DNA from 2 places in the Nocardioides sp. NPDC004968 genome. Region 2 is predicted to be linked to the other one. Evidence: riboswitches for the same ligand, from Rfam matches in the RefSeq annotation. Region 2 holds a riboswitch; the other holds the start of a gene.

Region 1 (4,721 bases), on a different contig from region 2:
CGCAAGTTTCAATGGGGCTCGAAGCTCCCGACACTTCGCCACGCAGCAGATGTGCTCCGGGAAGACGGCGGCAACCCGGACGACCTCCTGCGGCTGGTCACCTTCTCCCACCTCGTCGGCAACACCGACATGCACGCGAAGAACATCTCATTCATCCGTCGGGCCGACGGGAGCGTGACCCTGAGCCCGGCGTACGACATCTCCATGCATCTCCACCACCGCAGGGACAACCGGCGGTTCGCGTTGGACGTCAACGGGAAGTTCCTCGTCGACGAGGTCACCATCGACGACGTGGTCGCGGAGGGCCGCTCATGGGGTCTGCCCGAACGACGCGCTCGGCGGGTTGTCGATACGACCGTCGCCGACCTCGCCAAGGCACTTGGCGGCATCGACCGCAGCGCCCACCCGGGCGTCTCAGCCGAGGCTTGGACCATCGTCGACGAGCGGGTCGCCGCTGCTTCCTAAGGGCTCGGGCAGGTGGTGTCCGAAGGGGACCTGCTGGACCTGCCCGAGGGCGGCGAGGACGGAGGGCAGCATCGCTTTGGCCGTGCGCTTGTAGCCCATCGCGCTGGGGTGGAAGTGGTCGATGGCGAACATCTCGTCGGGGTTGGTGATGAAGAACGGGCCGACGACGTCGGAGAGCGAGACGACGTGGGCACCCCGGGCCAGTGCGGTCTCCCGCTGGCCGTCGGCCAGCTGCTTGGCGATCCGGCGTCCGAGCGAGCGCAGCGGCTGCGGCAGGGGTCGCACCGCACCCACGTCCGGACAGGTCCCGACCACGACCTCGGCACCACGCTCGCGCAGCGCGTCGATGACCTCCCCCAGCACCCGGGTGGAGTCCTTCTGCGGCACCCGGTGGGTGACGTCGTTGCCACCGACGATGACCACCGCCACATCGGGCCGGTAGCCCTTCGGCAGCGACTCGAGCTGCGCGGGGAGCATCGACGTCTCGGCCCCGACCACGGCAGCCGTACGCAGCCGCACCGGCCTCAGCAGAGCCTTGGCCGTGCCCTTGGCCAGCCGCGCGCCGAGGGTGCCGCTTCTGGTCTCCGCGCCCAGCCCGGCGGCGATCGAGTCGCCGAGGACGAGGAGCTCGACCGGCGTACCTCCGTAGGCCTTCTTGTAGACCTTGTCGGCGTCGATCGCCTCCTCGCCGAGGGGCTTGCCGATCACGTCACGCGCGTGCGCCGCCTGTCTCTTCAGCAACGTCACGAACCCGGCACCGGCCGCCGCCCCCACCACACCGACTGCGCCGGCGACCCCGGCGGTGGCGGCGACCATGCCGAGCCACTTGGCCTCTTCACTCGTCTTCGTGGTGTTCACATTCCTTAGGTGTACCCCACGGATGTGAACGCGAAATTAACCTACGCCTGAGAGAGCCCGGCTTCCTCGAAGGCGTCGTAGTTGGGGGCGATGGTGGCGCGGGGGCCGACGATGCCGCTGACCGCGTCGAGCGTCTTGAGGCCATGGCCGGTGTTGATGATCACCGTCTCCAGGCTCGGGTCGAGGAGACCGTTGTCGACGAGCTTCTTCGTGACCGCGAGCGTGGTGCCGCCGGCGGTCTCGGTGAAGATGCCCTCGGTGCGGGCCAGGAGCACGATCGCGGCGCGGATCTCGTCGTCGGTGACCTCCTCGACAGCACCACCGGAGGAGCGGGTGGCGTCGAGGACGTAGATGCCGTCGGCCGGGTTGCCGATCGCCAGCGACTTGGCGATCGTGTCGGGCTTGACCGGGCGGATGGCGTCCACACCGGCCTTGAACGCGGTCGCGACCGGGTTGCAGCCGGTCGCCTGGGCGCCGAAGATCCGGTAGGGCTTCTCCTCGACCAGACCGAGCTTGATCAGCTCCTTGAAGGCCTTGTCGACCTTGGTCAGCTGGGATCCGGAGGCCACCGGGATGACGATCTGGTCGGGCAGGCGCCAGCCGAGCTGCTCGGCGATCTCGAAGCCGAGCGTCTTGGAGCCCTCGGCGTAGAAGGGACGTACGTTGACGTTCACGAACGCCCAGCCCTCCTCCTCCGCGGCGATCTCCTGGGCCAGCTTGTTGACGTCGTCGTAGTTGCCGTCGACGGCGATCAGGTTGTCGGTGAAGATGGCGGAGTTGACCTGCTTGGGCTGCTCGAGGTTGCTCGGGATGAAGACCGCGGTCGGGATCCCTGCTCGCGCTCCCGCCGCCGCGACAGCGTTGGCCAGGTTGCCGGTGCTCGGGCAGGCGAAGACCTTGGCGTCGAGCTCGCGGGCGGCGCTCAGCGCACAGGCGACCACGCGGTCCTTGAACGAGTTGGTCGGGTTGGTCGAGTCGTCCTTCACCCAGATCTTCTCGATGCCGAGCTCCCCGGCGAGGTTCTTCGCGTCCAGGAGCCGGGTGAAGCCGGGCTCGGTGTTCGGGCTCTGCTCGATGTCGTCGGGCACCGGCAGCAGCGCCTTGTAGCGCCAGATGTTGCGGGGTCCGGCCTCGATCTCCTCGCGGGTCACGGCCGGGAAGTCATAGGCCACCTCGAGTGGCCCGAAACACTCCGGACAGGCGTAATGCGGTCCGAGCTCGACCTGGTGCCCACACTCCCGGCACGACAGCGCCGAGGCGTTGCCGAACGCACCCTCGCGCAGGCCCTTCGTCTCCGTGGTCGCAGCGCTCATGAGAAACCTCCTCCTCATCTTCCCCGATCACGTCTCTCGCGCCGGGCCGGAATTAGCACCTGCTCCACGCCCTACCCGATGGCCGGGAGGAGGCTCGTGGTCGGTTGCCGGGACTTCACTGGGCCGTTCCCTCAGTCCCTCTCGATGAGCAGTAGCGATCGTACGGCAGGTATCCGCTGCCAAACACACCCGGGTTCCATTCCGCGGACCAGTCGTCCACCATCTGGACAATCGGGGTTCAGCGAGCGCGGAGGCGGCGCAGCATCCGGGCATCGTCGAAGCCCACCGCACGGGCGGCCGACTCCATGGTGGTGCCGGCAGCCAGCAGATGGTCGGCCCGTTCACGGCGGAGAGCCTGTTGATAGCGGAGCGGGGTGAGGCCGGTCGCAGCTGCGAAGGCGCGGGTCAGGGTCCGTTCGCTCACCCCCGCGCCGTCCGCCAGAGCGGAGAGCGGAAGCGGCTCGGCGAACCGGGCGTCGATGACGTCCTGCACATGGTGGACGGTGTCGTCGAGATGGTTCCGGTGGCGCAGCAGGACGCTCTCCTGCGGCTGGTCGCCGTTGCGCCGCGCGTAGACGACCATGTCGCGGGCCACGCGAGCCGCCAGCGCCGGTCCGTGGCGCACCGCGAGCAGGTGCAGGCTCAGGTCGATGCCGCTGGCGATGCCGGCCGACGTCACGATCCGGTCATCGCTGGTGAAGAGCACGTCGCGCACCACCCGGGCCTTCGGGTAGCGCCGGGACAGTGCGTCCTGGAGATCGTGATGGGTGGTGCAGCGACGTCCGTCGAGGAGTCCCGCCTGCCCGAGGGCGTCGGCGCCGGCGCAGACGCTGGCCACCTCGCCCCCGGCGGCATGATGGGCACGCAGCCGCTCGGCACTCTCGCGGGTGAGCCGGGGGCCGGCGACGAGGTCGTACGCCGCTCGCCAGCCCGGCACGACGAGCAGGTCACCGGGGTCGAGATCGGGCCATTCCGCGGTGGCCGTCAGAGGCAGCCCCTGCGCGGAGAGCACCTCCCCCGGCTCGGCGCCCGCGACGTACGCGAGGTCGTAGGGGTGTCCGAGGCTGCCCGCGGTGTGGAACGCCTGTGCCGGCCCGGCGAGGTCGAGCAGATGTACGCCGGGCAGCAGCACGAACACGACGGCGCTCATGCCACAGATGCTGTCACAGCCTCCAGATCGGCGATCGTCGCGATCTCGGCAAACCGGCCGCTGAGCACGAGCTTCGTACGCTCCACGACCTCCTCGGCCGACAGCCCGCCCAGCGGCTCGGTGGTGACCGCGTCGGCGACATAGGTGACCCGGTAGCCGAGGTCGGAACCGACTCGCGCTGTGGTCTCGACGCACTGCTCCGCGCGGATCCCGCACACCACGAGCTCGGTGACCCCGCGCTCGGTCAGCACCTGCTGCAGGTTGGTCGTGGTGAAGGCGTTGTGGGCGGTCTTGCGCACCTCGACATCGCCCGGCTTCGGGCCGCTGAGCCCGTCGAGGTAGCGCACGTGACCCGAGACCGGGTCGAAGACGCCGCCGCTGCCGGGCTCGGTGTGGAGCACCCAGACCACCAGATCGCCCGCGGCCCGCGCGAGGCTCACCAGTCGGTCGGCGCGCTCGGCGATGTCGGGGTGGAGGGTCTGCTGCCAGGACTCCCGCTGCCGGAAGGACTCCTGGATGTCGATGACGAGAAGGGCTCGGTTGCTCATGTGCCCAGTGTGCGAGCTGCCCGCTCGACGCACGAGGCATCAAGCGGGCAGCATCCGGAACGATCCGGTCAGGCAGCGGCAACCGTGCTCTGGGCGGTGACCCCTCCCTCGGCAGGCGCGAGGGCGCCACGTACGACATCCCTGACATCGCTCACCAGGTTGATCTTCAGGGCCTGCTTCACCTCGTCGGGGACCTCGTCCAGGTCGGGCTCGTTGCGCTGGGGCACGAAGACCTCGGTCAGGCCGGCTCGCTGGGCGGCGAGCAGCTTCTGCTTGAGGCCGCCGATGGGCAGCACCCGCCCGGAGAGCGAGACCTCACCGGTCATCCCGACCTCGCTGCGCACCGGGCGGCCGGTCGCGAGAGAGGTGAGCGCGGTGACCATCGTG
Region 2 (4,721 bases):
CTAGGATCGCGCTCATGGAGTTCGAGCTGGCCGCGGCCACCCCAGCCAAGGATCGCCGCGTCCGACGTTCGCGGGCGGCGCTGATCCAGGCCGCAATCGCCCTGGTGACCGAACGGGGCACGGCTGCGATTCCGATCTCCGACATCGCGTCGGCGGCAGACGTGAGCCGGCAGCTGGTGTACCAGCACTTCGGCGATCGCGACGCCCTGCTGCTCGAAGGCGCGCTCGACCTGGCCAGGACCGGGCTGCTGCCACGTTTCGCAGAAGCGTCGGCGGAAGGGCGCGAGCGTGCGCTGGCCATGACGCGGCACTTCGCCGAGCATCGCGTCTTCTACCGGGCGATGCTGAACAGCTCCAGCGCCCATGCGCTGACCAAAGCACTCGGCGGCCTGATCCTCCCGGTCAACCGGCGTGCCGTGGAGGCGCACTTCGCGGAGGGCCACGACCCGCAGCAGCTCGATGACCTGGCGGTCTTCATCACTGGCGGCGGGGCCGCCTTCATCAACGCCTGGGTGACCGACGCGGAGGACCCGCTCGACCCCGAGGACCTCGCCGACCGACTCATCGGGCTGCTCGGCATCATCACCGCCGCAGTGCGCCAGACGGCTGCTTCCGACGTGCCCGTGCTGAAGAAGGAGACCGACCGATGAGCCTCATGAGTCACATCATCCAGCGCCAGATGAAGCTTTCCGAGCCACTGACGCGGAAGGTCGTCGTCGACCGCGACCTGCGCGTTCCGATGCGCGACGGCGTGGAGCTGCTGGCCGATCGCTGGACGCCGAAGGGCGGCGCGGAGGGCCTGCCGACCGCGCTCGTCCGGTGCCCGTACGGCCGTTCTGGCTTCTTCGGCGCGATCATGGCCCGCCCGCTCGCCGAGCGCGGCTACCAGGTGCTGATCCAGAGCGTCCGCGGCGGCTTCGGCTCCGGTGGCGTCATGGATCCCATGCTCCAGGAGCGCGAGGACGGCCTGGACACGTTGGACTGGGTGATCGAGCAGCCCTGGTTCGGCGACTCCATGGTGCTGGTCGGCATCAGCTACCTGGGCTATGTGCAGTGGGCACTTGCAGACAGCCTGCCGCCGCAGGTCAAGGCCATGATCCCGGTAGTCACCGAATCGGCGCTGACGAGTGAGTTCATGCGTGCCGACGGTCGTTCGTTGGAGCTGCCGCTCGAGTGGGGTGCGCTGGTCGCCACCCAGGAGCGCCCCTTCGCGATGTTCCGCAGGAACGCCCAGACCAAGAAGACTGCCGCTGCCCTGCGCGTGCTGCCCCTGCAGGATATGGACGTCGCGGCCACCGGCGAGCGTTCGCAGTACATCCAGGACGTTCTCGCCCATGATGCCGACGATCCGCACTGGGACGGCATCGACCACCGCCATCGGGTCGCCGGCACGCTTGTCCCGGTCAGTTCCATCGGCGGCTGGTACGACGTCTTCCTGCCGGGTCAGCTGCGGGACTTCGCGATTCTTCAGGACGCCGGCAAGCCGGCCCGGCTCACTGTCGGGCCCTGGACCCATGTGGACCTGACGATTCCTGGAGCGGCCGAAGCGGTCGACTTCGGCCTGGCGTACGCGCGCGGCGAGGAGCCGGCCGAACGGGCACCGGTGCGGTTGTTCGTGATGGGCGAGGACGCCTGGCGCGACTTCGAATCCTGGCCGCCGAAGGGCTATGAGCCGCAGCATCTCCACCTCCAGAGCGACGGTGGTCTGTCGGTGAGTACCCCGGACGACTCGGATCCCGACCGCTATCACTACGACCCGGCCGATCCGACGCCGGCGGCCGGGGGCATCAGCATCAGCCACGGCGGCCGCGTCGACAACGGCGCCGTGGAGGCTCGGGCCGACGTGCTCACCTACACCACCACGGTGCTCGACGAGGACGTCGAGGTCGTCGGCGAGGTCAGTGCCGAGATCTGGTTCCGGTCGAGCCTTGCGTACGCCGACGTCTTCGTGCGGCTCTGCGATGTCGACGAGGAGGGCCGCTCCCACAACGTCTGCGACGGACTCATCGGTCTGACGGGCGCCGACGAGCTCACCTGCGCGACCGTGCGGCTCTGGCCCACGGCGTACCTGTTCAAGCGCGGCCACCGGATCCGTGTGCAGGTCTCTAGCGGTGCCTTCCCGCGCTACGCCCGTAATCCCGGGACCGGGGAGCCGCTCGTCACCGCCACGACGCTCCTGGCTGCCGACCAGACGGTCCACCACGATCCAGAGCATCCTTCGGCTCTGATCCTGCCGGTTCGCGCCGTTCCGGCCACCTAGACGCGTCCAATATGTAGGACAAGCGTCCATATTTCGAGACGTACGGTTTGCGGGGTCCCTCCACCTCCGGCACCATCTTCGGCGAAGGTCACGACTGCCAGCGCGAAGCCCCGGCTTGCTGGCGGGCAACCCTCCCACGCGGTGGGGTGCTCCGGGTGACGACCAGGCCCTCGCCGAGGTGGCGCGGGCAAGCGCGTGCTTCGCCGGGCAGCCCTGGGGAGCCATGACCCGAAGGGTGCCCCCATGTCCCTGCTTCCGCTCGTCGGCTCGAACACGCAGGTCCCGCTGCTGGACGGAACGACCACGACGTACGCCAATCTCGATGTCGCCGCGTCGGCGCCGGCGCTGCAGAGCGTGGCCGATCGGGTGGCCGAGGTCCTGCCCTGGTACGCCTCGGTGCATCGCGGCGCCGGCTACCTGTCCCAGGTCTCGACCGCTCTCTACGAGGAGTCGCGCGCGACCATCGGCGCCTATGTCGGCGCCCGCGAGGACGACGTCACCGTCATCACCCGCAACACCACCGACTCGGTGAACCTGCTGGCCGGCTGCGTACCGGGCAGGGTGCTCGTCCTCGACATCGAGCACCACGCCAACCTGCTCCCGTGGCGCCGCGTCGAGGCCGGTGTGACCGTGGTCGCCGGCCGGGACACCCTCGCCGGCACCATCGACGCCCTCGCCGGCGAGCTGGCCCGCGACAGCTACGCCCTGGTCGCGATCACCGGCGCCTCCAACGTCACCGGTGAGGCGCTGCCGGTCGCCGAGATCGTCACCCTGGCCCACGCCCACGGCGCCCGGGTCCTCGTCGACGGCGCCCAGCTGCTCGCCCATCGCCACTTCTCGCTGGCCGCGACCGGCGCCGACTACGTCGTCCTCTCCGGCCACAAGCTCTACGCCCCCTACGGCGCCGGCGCCCTGGTCGGGCGCCGCGACTGGCTCGACGTCGGCACCCCGTACCTCGCCGGGGGAGGGGCCGTCGATGACGTCACTCACGCGTCGGAGGTCGAGCTTGTCGAGACCACGTGGCAGCCCGCGCCCGCACGTCACGAGGGCGGCTCGCCCAACGTCATCGGCGCCGCCGCGCTGGCCGCCGCCTGTACGACTCTCGGCGGCCTCGAGCCGGCCGAGCTGGACCGCCACGAGGCGTCACTGAGGGGGCGTCTCGTGGCCGGCCTGTCCGCGCTGGAGGGTGTGGATGTTCTGCGCTTGTGGCCCGACTCCGAGGAGCCGGTCGGGGTCGTCACGTTCACGGTCGACGGCATCGAACCCGGCCGGGTCGCGGCCTACCTCTCCGCCGAGCACGGTCTGGGCGTACGCGACGGCCGGTTCTGCGCGCAGCCGCTCCTCAAGCGCCTCGGGCTCACCGGCGGCGCGGTCCGCGCGAGCATCGGGATCGGCACCTCGGTCGCGGACGTGGACCGGCTGGTGGCCGGCGTACGTGCCCTTCTCGCGGGTGACGTCCGGGGCGACTACGTCCTCGTCGACGGGGCCTGGACGCTCGCCGAGGACCCGCGCCCGCTCGTCGGACCGGCCGGTCTGACCCGCCTGGCCGACACCGCCGGCTCGTGCGGAGCAGCCGTCTAGCCGGGATGATTCGGGGCGCTCACGGTGTTGAGAAATTGTGAGCGAAAGAGTGCATGGCGAGCGGAAGGTACGCGGCGGCAAGCTGGTCGTCGTCGACGCGACGGTCTCCGCTGACACGATCATCGACGTAGTCCTCTCGGGCGACTTCTTCCTGGAACCCGACGAGGCGCTGGGCTGGCTGACCGAGGCGCTGGAGGGGCAGTCCGTCGACCTCTCCATCGACCAGTTGACGGCGGTGCTCGACGTCGCCGCCCGTGATGCCGAGCTGGTCGGCTTCGGCACCCGTGACGTCGCCCTGACGGTGCTGCGGGCGCTGGGCCGGGCCACGACCTGGGACGACCTCGACCTCGAGATCGTCGAGACCGGGCCGCTCGCGCCGAAGATGCAGATGGCGCTCGACGAGGTCATCGTCCGCCAGGTCGCCGAGGGTCGCCGCGCCCCCAACCTGAGGTTCTGGGACTGGGCCAGCAGCGCGGTCGTGATCGGCAGCTACCAGTCGATCTCCAACGAGGTCGACGAGGCCGCCGCCGAGCGTCACGGCATCGAGGTCGTACGCCGCATCTCAGGTGGCGGTGCCATGTTCATCGAGCCGGGCAACACGATCACCTACAGCCTCGCCGTCCCCGACACGCTCGTGGCCGGCATGTCCTTCCAGGAGTCGTACGCCTTCCTCGACGAGTGGGTGCTGCGCGGCCTGCGCAGCGTCGGCATCGAGGCCGCCTACGCCGGTCTCAACGACATCGCCTCGCCGGTCGGCAAAATCGCCGGCGCCGCGCAGAAGCGGATCCCCGGCGGCGTCCTGCACCACGTCACGATGGCCTACGACATCGACGCCGACAAGATGCTCGAGGTGCTCCGGATCGGCCGGGAGAAGATGTCC

The links. A riboswitch is a leader RNA that binds a small molecule or an ion and turns the genes downstream of it on or off. The one in region 2 is predicted to bind S-adenosylmethionine.
Region 1: another riboswitch for S-adenosylmethionine. It lies ahead of thrC (threonine synthase); the one in region 2 lies ahead of ABZU72_RS25015 (aminotransferase class V-fold PLP-dependent enzyme).

What each region holds. Positions count from the first base shown of each region.
Region 1 is NZ_JBEXJF010000030.1:41,446-46,166, reverse strand. Features, by position in the region: gene ABZU72_RS22040 (HipA domain-containing protein) at 1-465, shown strand, start outside; gene ABZU72_RS22035 (SGNH/GDSL hydrolase family protein) at 415-1,323, opposite strand; gene thrC (threonine synthase) at 1,365-2,636, opposite strand; SAM riboswitch class I at 2,648-2,787, opposite strand; gene ABZU72_RS22025 (DJ-1/PfpI family protein) at 2,875-3,786, opposite strand; gene ABZU72_RS22020 (isochorismatase family protein) at 3,783-4,334, opposite strand; gene lon (endopeptidase La) at 4,403-4,721, opposite strand, start outside.
Region 2 is NZ_JBEXJF010000041.1:40,820-45,540, forward strand. Features, by position in the region: gene ABZU72_RS25005 (TetR/AcrR family transcriptional regulator) at 15-650, shown strand; gene ABZU72_RS25010 (CocE/NonD family hydrolase) at 647-2,260, shown strand; SAM riboswitch class IV at 2,347-2,460, shown strand; gene ABZU72_RS25015 (aminotransferase class V-fold PLP-dependent enzyme) at 2,504-3,841, shown strand; gene ABZU72_RS25020 (biotin/lipoate A/B protein ligase family protein) at 3,879-4,721, shown strand, end outside.